Regions from separate parts of the Sinorhizobium sp. NG07B genome, predicted to be linked through region 2. Evidence: predicted binding sites of a transcription regulator. Region 2 holds the regulator's gene; each other region holds the start of a gene.

Region 1 (5,051 bases), on a different contig from region 2:
CGTCCTTTGCGATCGTCCTCGTCAATCCGCTCGTTGCCGTCTCGACCCCGGTCATCTTCCGGATGCTCGCCGAGAAGCGCAACCCTCCCCTCACCCTTCCGCAAGGCGCCCGCACGGCGGCGGACTGGCTGACGGCGCTTGCCGGTATGCGCAACGATCTGGAGCGACCGGCGCAAACCCTGAAGCCGACGATAGCGGCGGTGTCGGCTGCGTTGCAAACCATGGAAGCCAAACTCGTGCGGATGTCCGGTTCGGGCGCCACCTGCTTCGGCCTGTTCGACAGCGACGAAAGGGCGGCTGCGGCGGCGCAGCGCATTTCCGCCGATCATCCCGAGTGGTACGTTCACGCCACCCGAACGGCGGGGAAGAGAGGATAGGCAATGCCCGGCATCGACGAAACACGTCCCTTCATTTCGGTCGGGATCGCCGTCCTCACGGTTTCCGATACCCGCACGCGCGCCGATGATAAATCGGGCGACACGCTCGAGGCACGCATCCGCGACGCCGGACATCGGCTCGAAGCGCGCGCAATCGTGCCCGACGACCGCCAGAAGATCTACGATCAGGTAAAGGCCTGGACGCTGGATGCGGCGATCGACGTCGTCATCACCACCGGCGGGACCGGCTTCACCGGCCGAGACGTGACGCCCGAAGCGCTGGAGCCGCTATTCGAGAAACGTATGGATGGGTTCTCGGAAGTGTTTCACCGGATCTCCTACGACAAGATCGGCACGTCGACAATTCAATCGCGGGCAAGGGCCGGCGTTGCCAATGCCACTTTTATCTTCGTGTTGCCCGGCTCGCCCGGCGCCTGCAAGGACGCCTGGGACGGAATCCTGAAACAGCAGCTCGACTACCGGCACATGCCCTGCAACTTCGTTGAGATCATGCCCCGGCTGGACGAACACCTGAAACGCGGCTGACCCTGTTCCGTTTGGAACAGCCACGCATGGTTGAACTCGCTAGATTGCTACTCGTCAGCTCACCGGAACAATGCACCTAGCGAGCATTCGTACAAGGCGAAGCGAAGACGCCTCTTTCCGTTTTCCCCGTGGAAAGAGCTAGAGAGTCATACGACATGATGCCCCACCACAAGGAGATGGAGCAGCATGGCAAGCCCTTTCCTAGGCAAGGTCATTTGAGAATCGTTTCAGGGGGTGCCGCAAGGCACTTCCCTCTTGTGTGGCTGCAGCACTTGGACTGTTTCAAATAGGCGCAGCCAAAGATCGATTGCCGAGAGCAACCCAGGCCGGAACGATTTCGGTCGCCAGCTTGCGGACTGCCCGGGCATTGGCGATGTCGCTGAGCTGCATATCGGCTCGCGCGACAGCCACGGCATCCTGCTTGCGCAGCAGAAACCCGGTTTCCAGCGGCGCGGCCCGTTGCGACAAGCGCTTGAAGAACGGACGCCTGTGCATGCGCGATGGTGAAAACCGGGCCGGATCCTTGTTGAGCGCCAGATATTCGATGAGTTCGTCCACCCAGCGCCCTATCGGACGGGCCCCCGGCTCGAGCAGCATCAGCCAATCACCGCGCGCGGAACGGACCACATCGGCGAGGTCCCATTCGGCGCAGAAGCGGCAGCCGGCCGCATCGGCGACGTGTACCGAGCCATCTCTCGAGCCGTGATCCAAAATGATCACGTCGCTGACGAGCCCCTCGACGGCCCCGGCGACGAGCACGGACAAGGTCTGCGCGAGTTCCGCCTCGTTGTCGCGTGTCTCCATTATGATCGTCAGCATACCGTCTCCTAGCGCATAGCTGCATCAAATACCATAATTCTTAAGGGAGGTTAGCTGCTTCCCTCGGGCATTCCCGACCTACAGCGATATTTGTTCTTGCTTTGTTCGTTTCGATGCGCTAGGAAAATAATCAGAGCGGAACGAAGTCGCAAATCGGTTCCGAGGAGATTTCCATGACCGAGCTGCCTCAACTCAGGCAGGGTGCCTTTGCGCCCGGCAATAGCGCAGAGCTGGCTGAAGCGATCGTCACCGGTACGGGTGCCAGAATAGACGTCGATCGTCGGCGGGGACGCGGTGCCGCCCTCAACATGAGCGGACGTTTCGAACCGCGGACGCGCGAAGTGTTCGACGACGGCTGGCAGACGCTTGAGGAATTGCCGCCGTTCAGGACGGAAGTTCAGGTCGAAAAACCCCGCAACGTCATCACCCGCAACGAGTCGCCGGACATCTCCTTCGATCGTTCCATCAATCCTTACAGAGGCTGCGAGCACGGCTGCATCTACTGTTTCGCGCGGCCGACGCATGCCTATATGGGGCTCTCGTCAGGGCTTGATTTCGAATCGAAGCTCTTCGCCAAGCCGGACGCGCCCCGCTTGCTGGAACGGGAATTGGCGAGGCCGGATTATAAGGTGCGGCCGATCGCGATCGGCACCAACACGGATCCCTATCAGCCGATCGAGAAAGAGTGGCGCATCATGCGCCAGATCCTCGAGGTGCTGAAGGCCGCCAATCACCCGGTGATGATCGTTACCAAGTCGGCGCTGGTGACGCGCGACATCGATCTCCTCGCACCGATGGCGGAAAAAGGTCTGGCGCGCGTCGGCATTTCCGTGACCACCCTCGACCGCAAGCTGGCGCGTGCCATGGAGCCGCGGGCATCGACACCGCCAAAGCGGCTCGAAGCCATTCGCGCGATCTCTGAAGTAGGCATTCCCGCCGGCGTGATGGTGGCACCAATCATTCCCGCTCTCAACGATCATGAGATAGAGCGGGTGCTCGATGCCGCGAAAACGGCGGGCGCTACGGAAGCAAGCTACGTTCTCCTACGTCTGCCGCTGGAAGTTAGCCCGCTCTTCCGTGACTGGCTGCTCAGAAACTATCCGGACCGCTACAGACACGTGATGTCGCTCGTCCGCTCGATGCGCGGCGGCAAGGATTATGACGCCGAGTTCGGCAAGCGGATGAAGGGCGCCGGTCCCTATGCCTGGCAGATCGGCCGCCGCTTCGAACTTGCCGCCAAGCGCCTGGAGCTCAACCTCACCCGTCGCCAATTGCGGCACGATCTCTTCGTGCCGCCGCTGGGAATGGGAGTGCAGCTGTCGCTGCTTTAATGCATGTCGCCCGAAAGTGTGCAGCGGTTTTGGGATGACGACATGCACAAAAACAAAGACCTAAAGCGCGCCGCGTGAATGCGTTTGAACGCGACGCGCTTTAGGAGGGTGCGAGACGAGCCGCGAATATGTGGGGGAGCGAAAAGACCCTCTCATCTCATATTCAGTTCCGGCGCCACCCTTGCCTCAGGATGGCGCTGGCTTTCCTCCCGGTTTACCGCCGCACACGTACCGGGGGGCTTGAAGGGAATCGGGCGAATATGCGAGGGTCCCCCGCATGTCACGTCGCAAGTCGCCCGATTCCCCGCTTTTTCAACTTGAGCCGGTGCTTCCGGACTTCAGCTTCGAAATCGCCGCCAAGCGGGATGGTTTTTGGCCGGTCGCCGGCGCCGACGAAGCCGGCCGCGGCCCGCTTGCCGGTCCGGTGGTGGCAGCAGCCGTCATCCTCGATTCCGAGGCCGTGCCGGCCGGTCTCAACGACAGCAAACTGCTGACGGCCGAGCAGCGCGAGGCCTTGTTCAACGAGATCATGGCGACGGCGACCGTGTCGATCGCCTCGTCCTCGGCGGCACATATCGACGCAACCGACATCCTCAAGGCAAGCCTCGACGCCATGCGCCGCGCGATCGACGGCCTGTCCGTGGCGGCGCGCTTCGCACTCATCGACGGCCGCGACGTTCCGCAGGGCCTCGCCTGCCACGCGAAGGCGATCATCAAGGGCGATTCCCGCTCCGTGTCGATCGCTGCCGCCTCCATCGTCGCGAAGGTCACCCGCGATCGCATGATGGCCCGCGCCGACGCGACCTTTCCCGCCTACGGCTTTGCCATACACGCAGGCTATGCCACGGTCCGGCACCGGAACGCCATTGACAGCCATGGACCGTGTTCGCTGCATCGGATGAGCTTCCGCCCGTTTCGGCAGGAGCAAGAGCAACCCATGGCAATGAGCGCCGAACCGCTCGAAGTCAGTTCCTGACGAAGAACCCCTTCCCTAGTGCCCGTGCCAAAGAAAAAGCCCCGCCGAAGCAGGGCTCTTAATGCGCGAAGTGTAAATTCGGAGCTTAGTTCAGGCGTCCCTTGACCTCGCCGAGCGCCTTCTGGAAAAGGGCGTCCTGTGCGCTCGCGTCGGTCTTGGTCGCAAGCACTTTCTCGGCTGCGCTGATCGCGAGATCGACGGCTGCCGCGCGAACCGCGTTGATTGCGTCGCTTTCGGCCTGCTTGATCTTCTGTTCGGAAAGGGCCGTACGGCGGGTGACGTAGTCCTCGGTCTTCTGCCTGGCTTCCGCCGCCAGCATCTCCGCCTCGCGCTGGGCGGCAGCGACGATGTTGGCGGCTTCCGCCTCGGCATCCTTGCGCTTGCGCTGGTATTCGGCAACCAGGGCCTGGGCTTCCTCGCGCAGGCGCTTGGCTTCCGCAAGTTCGTTGCCGATCTTGTCGGCACGCGCGTCGAGCGCTTCGGCGATCTTGCCCGGCACCTTCAGATAGGCGATGAGAGCGAAGAAGAGGATCAAGCCGACGAGGGCGTAGAAAGTCGCATCAAGTGCCATTGTTCCCTGCCCCTCAGTTGCCGGCTGACGCCTTGACCGCCGCAGCGATCTCGGTCTTCGTGACGTTGCCGCCAATCAATTGTTTGACGACGGCCGTGGCCGTCTCCTCGGCGATAGCGCCGACATCGGCAAGCGCCTTGGATTTGATCTCGGCGATGCGCGCTTCGGCAGCGGTGATCTTCTTTGTGAGCTCGGCCTCCACGGCCGCGCGGTCGGCATTCGCCTTGCTCTTGGCGTCTTCGCGGGCCGTGTCGGCAATCGAGTGGCCCTCGGCCTTGGCATTCGCCAGTTCCTGCTCGTAGGAAGCGATCGCGGCATCGGCCTGGCCCTTTAGGCGGGAGGCTTCATCGAGATCGTGGGCGATGCGGTCATGGCGCTTTGCGAGAATCCCGCCAATGCGCGGAATGATGACCTTCGACATCAGGAGATAG
Region 2 (5,051 bases):
TCGTCGGCTTAGCCCGGAGCGCCGGTCTTGCGGCGATCGAATGGGCAGGCGACGCTCATATTGCTCCGGGCGACACGTCCAACGCCCGGATCGTCGGGCTCCTCAGCGCAAGGGCCGAACTGACGACATCCTACGGATCCTATGTCGCGCCACCGACTGACGACCTCATCGAATTCAGGCGTGCGCTCGAGAGCGCGATTGCACTCGGTGCCTCGAATATCCGCATCTGGCCAGGCACCCGCCGGCGCGATTCAAAGGACTACAGCGCAGGCGAAAGACGTGATGCCGCAAAGGCGATCCGCGACATGGGCGCCGAAGCCGCGCGCCACCGCGTGACCGTCTCGCTGGAATATCACCCGCAATCGCTGACTGACACGACCGACTCGGCAAGCCGCCTGATCGACGCGATCGCCCACGACAATGTTTATCTCTATTGGCAGCCGCGGCCCGGGCTGGAGCTCGGCGAGGCGCTCGCAGAGGTCGCCCGCATCGGTCAGCATGTATCTCATGTCCACGTCTTCGCCTGGGATCGAAATCGCAACCGTTTTCCCCTGGCATCGGCATCCGACTATTGGCGAAGCGTCCTCACGGCCCTCCCCGCATCGCGCTGGACCGGGCGACGCTTTGCAATGCTGGAATTCGTCGCCAATGACGATCCCGCCGCCTTCATCGAGGACGCCGCGACGCTCAAGCAAATTCTCCTCGAGTGACATCCACGACGGCCCCGATCCTCCCCACGCGAGACGCCGGGAGGGACTGGCGCGGGCGCTCAAATCCGCCTATATAGGTGAACGGCTGGGGTCGTAGCTCAGTTGGGAGAGCGCCGCAATCGCACTGCGGAGGTCGAGGGTTCGACTCCCTTCGACTCCACCAAACGACCTTTGTCCGACCCGGAGACATAGGTAACAGAACATCGCTAAGACATCAGCGACATCTCTGTAGCGGGCCGATCCGACGTGGCTCGTCACCCTCGGACGACCACCACTTCAGACTGTATTCGCAGCAGACCCATTGCGAACGCGAATTCCGTTAAGAAGCGAGCGACCCGAAGTCAGAGGGAGCGGTGTTTTCCACCCGATGTGCCGTCTTCCCGCCTTGCCCCTCGCTTGCCAAAGAGCCTGATTTGAGAGAGACTTAGCACCTGGCATCATTGCATATCGGCAACTCCCGCAAGTGGGGACTACCATGCCTCTCAAATCTCTGATCGCCGCCGCCTTAATCGCTCTTCTCACACTTTCAGGATGCGCCACGACAGGCGCTACGGGCAACACGACCTACACCCAGTGGTACGGCCCCTACCCTGAACCCGACTTCGACGTTCTTAGCCCCGGCGGGCTGCGCCTCGCCTACTAGGACGGCTTGTCAAGACGATGCACAGCGTCGTCAAAGGTGAGCAAACGCTCGCCTATGTGTGACGCTTGCCGCACGCAAGTCTTCACCACCATCGAAACCCGCAAACCGTCCGTGCCGCCCTGATAGCGGACGCGCCTCGACGCATGAGTTCACGGAATATTAAGTGCTTGCGGAACACATATGGAACGGATAGTTTCTGTTCTTGATTTGTTTCGCGAATCTGGAGTGACGCGCATGCTGACCCGCAAGCAACAGGAATTGCTTCTGTTCATTCATGAACGGATGAAGGAATCCGGGGTCCCGCCCTCCTTCGACGAGATGAAAGATGCGCTCGATCTTGCGTCGAAATCGGGCATCCACCGGCTGATCACTGCGCTGGAAGAACGCGGTTTCATTCGCCGGCTACCCAATCGGGCCCGAGCGCTCGAGGTCATCAAGCTGCCGGAAGCCTATTCGAGCCCAGCCCAGCCGCGGCGCGGCTTCTCGCCGAGCGTCATCGAGGGCAGCCTCGGCAAGCCCCCGGCACCGAAGCCGGCGCCAACGCCACCGGTCGAGAGCGCGTCTATGACAGTGCCGGTCATGGGCCGGATCGCCGCCGGCGTGCCGATTTCGGCCATTCAGAACAATACGCACGAGATTTCCGTGCCGGTCGAGATGATCGGCAGCGGCGAGCACTACGCCCTCGAAATCAAGGGCGATTCGATGATCGAGGCGGGCATTCTCGATGGCGACACGGTGATCATCCGCAACGCCAGCACCGCCAGCCCGGGCGACATCGTCGTCGCCCTGATCGACGACGAGGAGGCAACCTTGAAGCGATTCCGCCGCAAGGGCGCATCGATCGCACTGGAAGCGGCGAATCCGGCTTACGAAACGCGCATCTTCGGACCCGACCGCGTGAAAATTCAGGGCAAACTCGTCGGTCTGATCCGGCGCTATCACTAGGCCGATTTGGGTTCCTGTGCCGATCCTGTGTGCGGTCGTTTCGCGCGGTCGCGACGACAGAACTGTTCTCTTTGCCTTCCGTGATCTCGCTTACTGCGGCCGGCGTTTATTGGTCTCGGCGTCCGCCATGCCACCGGCAAGAAGCGCTCTCGTATTCCGGCCTGTTCAAAGCTGTTTGTGGGCGTCTTTTTTGAACGTCTCCCTCTTGCGCTCCACATGGATTCGTTTTAAACGCCCGCCATCGCTCGATTTTACGAGCACGAGAGGCCTCGTGGCGGAGTGGTGACGCAGAGGACTGCAAATCCCCTCCACTTTCAATAAAATCAATATCGTTTCTGAAAAAGCGGCCGAAAATACCTCGTTTTCCGTCGTTTTTGGCACATTGATTTTTCAGAGGAATTCAGAGTTTTCAGAAACGCCATCGGGCCGATTTTTACGTCAGTTTGTGAGCTCGAACACCGTCGCATCGTCGGCCCTCTCCCTTATGCCTTTGAACGACGGATGCCGGAGCTTGCCATCCTGTGTCCAGGCGCGATACTCGGCCTCAGCGACCAGCACTGGCTCGACGAAGACGGCCCCCTTCCTCTTCAGGTTCACCGCCGGCGAATCCGTCCGGATTGCCTCGAGCAGCTCGCGCAGCTTGGCTGACTCCGCGTACGTCCATCCGGTTCCGCAGCCGCCGACATAGACAAGCTCACCCCTCCTCCTTGCCGCCAGCAGCAGCCGACCGATCGCGCCGGGGACGGTTGACGGCTCGAAGCCGACGATCACGAAGCTGTCGCTGCGCACGCACTTGATCTTCTGCCAGTCGGGCCGACGGCCGGAGTGATATGGCTTGTCACGGCGCTTGGCGACAATCCCCTCGAGGCCGTGCTCGCAGGCGATCCGGAAGAACTCTTCCCCACTCGCCTCGACTTCCTCCGACAGCCGAATGACACCGGCACGGCCGGCGACGATCGGCTCCAGCAGCCGCCGGCGTTCGCTGAGTGGCAGCCGGCGCAGGTCGCGACCGTCGAGATAGAGGAGATCGAACGCGAAGAAGAGGATTTCGCGGGGATCGTGCAGACTGGGCTTCCTGCCGAGGGCACGCTGCAGCATGCCGAAGTCAGAGCGGCCGTGCTCATCGAGCACGACCGCCTCGCCGTCGAGGATTGCGGTCATCAGCCCAAGAAGCCGCGCCTCGGCAGCGATTGAAGGGAAGCGGCTCGTCCAATCGTAGCCGCCGCGAGTGATGATCCGCACGCGACCGGTCTCGATATGGACGGCCAGGCGGTAGCCGTCCCACTTCACCTCGAAGGCCCAGTCCCGCCCTGATGGAGGCCGATCGACGAGCGTTGCGACGCAAGGCTCTACCCGCGCCGGCAGAGGGTCCGGCGGCGCTTCTGGCGGCTTATTCGAGGATGCTCTGGCCATGAGCAATTAACGCGCGGATCAGGGAAAAAGCCTCATCGATGGGCCTTCCTCCATCCAGCTTCGCGCGCGGCCTCCTCAGAGCAGAACCACCATTCGCCGTTCAACAGGCTAATACGCGTCTCGCTGTAATACTCCTGGCCCGGGATGTGATAGATGCGTTCGCCAGTCTGGTAGCTGATATTGCCTTTAATGTCGCAGCCGACGATGGGCGGTATAAACTCAGAAGCGGCGAACAGCGCTATCGCCGCAACGCCAACAATGCCGGTAACTGAACCGCCTTGCTGTTTGCGTGCCCATTTGTCGCGATGGTTCGGCCAGGCTCGTTCGGGCACGTTACCCTTCACAGGACGCTTGCTGCGCTGTTTCGGGTCAAACTCGAAGACTTTTCCCATTACATCCTCCAACGCGAGGATGCCGCCCATCGATGTGGGCGTCTAGCCGCCCAAATGGAGTAGTTTTGGGAGCAAACGCAAACCGCATTGACTCTCGCTGAAACCAGAACATAATAAGAACATTCATCGGCGTTGCGGCCGCCAATCGGAAAACCCGTGGGGTAAAAGACTCCGTTGCGTGCGCGGAGAAGGAGACGTCATGTCTGCTGAGAAGCAAACTTCCGACATCGACGAATTCGATGCGTGGATGGATGAGGTCGCATCGGCACTTGCCTGGCATGGCGGAGACGCGGAAGCGACAATCCGGACGCTCCTCGCCGACTGCAAGCATCTACGAGAGCAACTGGCACTGGCTCAGATTGCGATGGGTCTGGGCTTCACTCGCGGCTGGTCGCCCTGCCCAGAGCGCCAGGATGAGGTGACGACGTGAGCGACGAGCAAGGCGCGGCCAAGCACGATACAACGCTATACGTGCACTATTGCGAACATCCAGGCTGCACGAAATGGGGCGGCTTCGGCTTCGCTGCCGGCAAGGGCGAGCCACGCTGGTTCTGCTTCGAGCACCGGCCCGGCCGGGTTGACGTCGGCGTTGTCGCGGACGATACGTCAGCGCGCGGAATGAAGGGGCTCATACGATAATGACCGAAGAACAGCGCGAAGCCGCGGAGAACCTGCACGAAGCGATGCGGATTTTCAACGATGCCATCCGCGAAGCGGCTTATCGCGGCTTACACGTCGAACAGTGCTGCCGCACATCTCTGAGCCCCCACAATGACGTCTTTTCGTTTCCTTCCTGCCCTCCTCTCCACCGCCGTTGCCACGGCGCCTCTCGACGCCGCTCTCGGATCGGGCCGCCGTCATCTGGCGGGGCGGTTTCGAGTTGCCACGTCCTAACGATAACCGGCAGACGCCCGATGCGACACAGGGCCGCGGATACGCTTGGCCGCA
Region 3 (5,051 bases), on a different contig from region 2:
CCACCAAATTCTCGGCCGTTCCAGGGGTGACGATGGCGATCCCCCTGGTCGAGGGGCAGGTGCTCGCGCAGGGCGTTGGCGACGCCTCGACTGGCGCCCTGGTTCGCGGCATCCGGGCGGAAGACCTCGCGAAGCTCAAATCGATCTCGGAGCACATCCAATCCGGCGACCTCGTCGGCTTTGCCTCGGGTGCCGGCGTTGCCATCGGCTCGCGCATGGCCGAACAGTTGGGAATTCGCGTCGGCGGAACGATTACGCTCACCTCGCCGAACGGCGACGTCACGCCCCTCGGCATGAATCCCCGCGTCAAGGCCTATACCGTTTCGGCGATCTTCGAGATGGGCATGTCGGAATATGACGCGACGATCGTCTTCATGCCGCTAGAGGAAGCGCAGCTCTATTTCAATGCCGAGGGCCTCGTCCAGTCGATTGAGCTTTTCGTCGAGCAGCCGGACGCCGTCGACGCCTTGCGCAAGCCGATCGAGGACGCCGCCGGACGGCAGGTCTACCTGACGGACTGGCGGGACCGCAACAGAACCTTCTTCTCGGCGCTCGAGGTCGAGCGCAACGTGATGTTCATGATCCTGACGCTGATCGTGCTCGTCGCCGCGCTCAATATCGTTTCCGGCCTGATCATGCTGGTGAAGGACAAGGGCAGCGACATCGCCATTCTGCGCACGATGGGTGCGACCTCCGGCTCGGTGATGCGCATCTTCTTCATGACGGGGGCGGCGATCGGCGTTACAGGAACGATCGCCGGCGTCATTCTCGGCGTGGTCGTCTGCCTCAACATCGAGTCGATCCGCCAGTTCTTCTCCTGGGTCTCCGGCACGACGCTCTTCGATCCGGAGCTCTACTTCCTCAGCCAGCTGCCGGCCGACATGAATGCCGACGAGACCATCTCCGTCGTCATCATGGCGCTGGCGCTCTCCTTCCTGGCGACGATCTTCCCGGCCTGGCGCGCCTCGCGCCTCGATCCGGTGCAGGCCCTGCGGTACGAATAAGGACAAGAACGTAGATGAATGCGCGCGTGGCACTGCAGCTCTCCGGCGTCGAGCGGCACTATGGCGAGGGGGATACCTACCTGCCGATCCTCAAGGGTGCCGACCTGACGCTGCGGAGCGGCGAGACGATTGCGCTCGTCGCGCCCTCGGGCACCGGGAAGTCGACCCTGCTTCACCTCGCCGGGCTGCTCGAACATCCGGACGAAGGAGACGTGATCGTCAACGGCATCCCATGCAACGGCCTCAGCGACGACCGGCGCACGGCGATCCGCCGCAACGAGATCGGCTTTGTCTATCAGTTTCACCACTTGCTGCCGGAATTCTCAGCGCTCGAGAACATCATGATGCCGCAACTGATCGCCGGCTTGTCCAAGGCGGAGGCGGCCGAGAGGGCGAGGGCACTGCTGGACTACATGCGGATCGGACACCGGGCTGCACACCGGCCGGCCGAACTTTCCGGCGGCGAGCAGCAACGTGTGGCGATCGCCCGGGCGGTCGCCAACGCGCCGCTCATCCTGCTGGCCGACGAGCCGACCGGCAACCTCGACCCCGAGACGGCTGGCTATGTCTTCGAGGCGATGGAAGCCCTTGCGCGTCAGTCAGGCCTAGCGGCGCTGATCGCCACCCACAATCACGAACTTGCTGCTCTTATGGATCGTTGCGTGACGATCGAGGACGGCAAGGTCGTCGAACTTCGATAGGCCGGAAGGAAGCTCACGGCACGATCAGTCCGCCGCGATAATCGAGCTCATAGGCCTCTTCGCCATCGACGAATATGGTCTCGCGTCCGGAAAAGTGGTCGGTCCCGCCGCGGCTGCTGTCGATATAGCAACCATAGGCGTGCTGATATTCCATGCCGCCGAGGAAGTGGCGCTTCTCGTGATACATCGTCTGCAGCGCCGCCTTGATGACGGCGCCGCCCCGTCGCGCATCGATCAGTTCCGGTCGGACGATCCGGCCGAAATAATTCATCGCCCAGCACGGCTTGCCGTCGTGCCAGACCGCTTCCTGACCGGCGAAGTCGCTGCCGCCGAAATAGCTGTCGAGATAACGCCAGGCCCCGCGCTGATGGCCAATATCGTGGGAGCCTGTCCGGCACGCCGGCAGCCTGGCGCCATCACTGACATAGGTTTTAGCCTTAGCTTCGACGATGAAGTCTGTGAGTTCGTCGATGTTGATCATGGGCGTTCCCCTGGTATTGGATTGAGGATGCCTCAAGAGGATGCGCGTGTAAAGAACAAATAGTGAACAAACGTCTCCGCACCGCAGCCTTTTTGGCGGCAGATCGCCCCAAGGCCTTGCGTTTGGATGCCACCCTATTCGTCGATTCGGTCGGCCTGGCGTTTTGCCAGTCGCGTGGAAAGCTGATCGCCTTGGTTGCATTAACCATAGCCGGTGAATAACGGGCGTTTCATGCGTGCTTGCTTGACCATTGAACAAAAATAGAACAAAAAAAGAACAATAGCCGAAAGGAGCCATGTTATGACTGATTTCGTCCGTGATCTCGCTGCCTTCGCCTCGATGACCCTTTTCATCGCCAGCATCTCGGTGATCGCACTCGGCATGTGACCGCTCCACCCTTTCCCACGGTCCTCCGCTCTGCGGCCCTGGCAAAAACATCCCCGACAGGGCCGGAAGACTGGACAGTCGCGGCGGGAAACAGGATATCCTCGCACCGAACAGGAATCGGAGTGCGGCAATGGCAGGCGAGGATAGCATTGGGCAGAGCATGGCGGACGCGAATCCGCAATTCGTTCACCTGCGCGTGCACTCGGCATATTCGCTGCTCGAAGGCGCGCTGCCGCTGAAGAAGATCATCGCCAAGGCGGTGGCCGACGATCAGCCGGCCATCGGCATCGCCGACACGAACAACCTTTTCGCGGCGCTGGAATTTTCCCAGAAGGCGGCGGACGAGGGATTGCAACCGATCATCGGCTGCCAGCTCTCCATCGACATGGAGGACGAGGCGGAGGGGGAGCGGCGCGGTCACGCGCAGCAGCTCGCCAAGCTGCCTTCGATCGTCCTGATTGCCGCGACCGACGCAGGCTATGTCCGTCTCGTCGACCTGGTCAGCCGCGCCTATCTCGAAGGCGAAGGTCATCAGGCGGCGCGGGTGACGCGCTCCTGGCTCGCGGCGGGCGGCACCGATGGTCTGATCGCGCTGACGGGCGCCGGCAGCGGCCCTGTCGATCTGGCGCTGAAGGCCGGTTCGGCCGCTCTTGCCGAGGGGCGCCTCAAGGCGCTGGTCGAGCTGTTCGGCAATCGCCTCTATATCGAACTGCAACGGCACGGCAGCTATGATCGACGTCATGAGAGCCGGCTGGTCGAGCTCGCCTATCGCTACGACATTCCGCTCGTGGCGACGAACGAGGCCTTTTTCCCGTCGCCGGCCGACTATGATGCGCATGACGCGTTGATGGCCGTTGCCCACAATGCCGTCGTCTCTGACGACCGCCGCTTCCGGCTGACGTCGGATCACTATCTCAAGAGCCGCAAGGAGATGGCAGCGCTTTTCGCCGATCTTCCGGAAGCGCTGGAAAACACCGTGGAGATCGCGCGGCGCTGCTCCTTCATGCTGAAGACCCGCGGGCCGATCCTGCCGCGCTTCACCGGTGCCTCGGACGATCCCGTCGAGGCCGAGCGCGCCGAGTCCGCCGAGCTTCGCCGCCAGGCGGAGGAGGGGCTGGAGAAGCGGCTCGCCAAGCTCGGCATGGCGCCGGGCTACAAGGAAGAAGACTATCGCGAGCGCCTGGCCTTCGAACTCGGCGTCATCGAGCGCATGAAGTTTCCGGGTTATTTCCTGATCGTTGCCGACTTCATCAAATGGGCGAAGCAGCACGACATCCCCGTCGGTCCGGGCCGCGGCTCGGGCGCCGGCTCGCTGGTCGCCTATGCGCTGACGATCACCGACGTCGATCCGATGCGCTTCTCGCTCCTCTTCGAGCGCTTCCTCAATCCCGAGCGCGTCTCGATGCCGGACTTCGACATCGACTTCTGCCAGGACCGCCGCGAAGAGGTGATCCGCTACGTGCAGCAGAAATACGGCCGCGAGCAGGTGGCGCAGATCATCACCTTCGGATCGCTGCAGGCGCGTGCGGCGCTGCGCGACGTCGGCCGCGTGCTCGAAATGCCCTACGGCCAGGTCGACAAGATCTGCAAGCTGGTGCCGAACAATCCGGCAAACCCGACGCCGCTGTCGAAGGCGATCGAGGAGGAGCCGCGCCTTAAGGAGGAGGCGGAAAAGGAACCGGTCGTCGGCCGGCTGCTCGATATCGCGCAGAAGATCGAGGGTCTCTACCGCCACGCCTCGACCCATGCGGCGGGCATCGTCATCGGCGACCGTCCGCTGTCGCAACTGGTGCCGATGTACCGCGATCCGCGCTCCGACATGCCGGTCACCCAGTTCAACATGAAATGGGTCGAGCAGGCAGGCCTCGTCAAATTCGACTTCCTCGGACTGAAGACCCTAACCGTGCTGAAGACGGCGGTCGACTTCGTCGCCAAGCGCGGCATTCAGGTCGATCTGGCGAGCATTCCGCTCGACGATCCCAAGACCTACGAGATTCTGTCCCGCGGCGAGACGGTCGGGGTGTTCCAGGTGGAAAGTGCCGGCATGCGCAAAGCGCTGATCGGCATGCGGCCGGACTGCATCGAGGACATCATCGCGCTGGTGGCGCTCTACCGTCCCGGTCCGATGGAAAACATCCCGGTCTACAACGCCCGCAAGCATGGCGAGGAAGAGATCGAATCGATTCATCCGAAAATCGATTACCTGCTCAAGGAAACGCAAGGCGTTATCGTCTACCAGGAGCAGGTGATGCAGATCGCCCAGGTGCTGTCGGGCTATTCACTCGGCGAGGCCGATCTCTTGCGCCGCGCCATGGGCAAGAAAATCAAGGAGGAGATGGACAAGCAGCGCGCCCGCTTCGTCGAGGGCGCGGTCGGCAATGGCGTGTCGAAGCCGCAGGCGGACCTGATCTTCGATCTGCTCGCCAAATTCGCCAATTACGGCTTCAACAAGTCGCATGCGGCCGCCTACGCCATCGT

Evidence for each region. Region 2 encodes LexA, which represses DNA repair genes until DNA is damaged. Its sites were predicted from a motif close to TGTTCNNNNTGTGTTCNG; they were not measured.
Region 1: a site for LexA is predicted at 1,834-1,851, ahead of CO664_RS15250 (PA0069 family radical SAM protein). Genes of this name have one in related genera too.
Region 3: a site for LexA is predicted at 2,448-2,465, ahead of dnaE (DNA polymerase III subunit alpha). Genes of this name have one in related genera too.

What each region holds. Positions count from the first base shown of each region.
Region 1 covers NZ_NWTD01000004.1:121,821-126,871, reverse strand. Annotated here, with positions in the region: gene CO664_RS15265 (4-(cytidine 5'-diphospho)-2-C-methyl-D-erythritol kinase) at 1-377, shown strand, start outside; gene moaB (molybdenum cofactor biosynthesis protein B) at 381-923, shown strand; gene CO664_RS15255 (glycosyl transferase) at 1,206-1,742, opposite strand; gene CO664_RS15250 (PA0069 family radical SAM protein) at 1,916-3,073, shown strand; gene CO664_RS15245 (ribonuclease HII) at 3,351-4,049, shown strand; gene CO664_RS15240 (F0F1 ATP synthase subunit B) at 4,135-4,620, opposite strand; gene CO664_RS15235 (F0F1 ATP synthase subunit B) at 4,634-5,051, opposite strand, start outside.
Region 2 covers NZ_NWTD01000001.1:1,676,670-1,681,720, forward strand. Annotated here, with positions in the region: gene CO664_RS08020 (sugar phosphate isomerase/epimerase) at 1-710, shown strand, start outside; tRNA gene CO664_RS08025 (tRNA-Ala) at 798-873, shown strand; gene CO664_RS30630 (hypothetical protein) at 1,186-1,353, shown strand; gene lexA (transcriptional repressor LexA) at 1,588-2,298, shown strand; gene ligD (non-homologous end-joining DNA ligase) at 2,737-3,711, opposite strand; gene CO664_RS08045 (hypothetical protein) at 3,744-4,103, opposite strand; gene CO664_RS08050 (hypothetical protein) at 4,303-4,533, shown strand; gene CO664_RS08055 (hypothetical protein) at 4,530-4,742, shown strand.
Region 3 covers NZ_NWTD01000004.1:593,512-598,562, forward strand. Annotated here, with positions in the region: gene CO664_RS17545 (lipoprotein-releasing ABC transporter permease subunit) at 1-1,004, shown strand, start outside; gene CO664_RS17550 (ABC transporter ATP-binding protein) at 1,019-1,705, shown strand; gene CO664_RS17555 (DUF5680 domain-containing protein) at 1,719-2,186, opposite strand; gene CO664_RS30725 (hypothetical protein) at 2,249-2,407, shown strand; gene dnaE (DNA polymerase III subunit alpha) at 2,704-5,051, shown strand, end outside.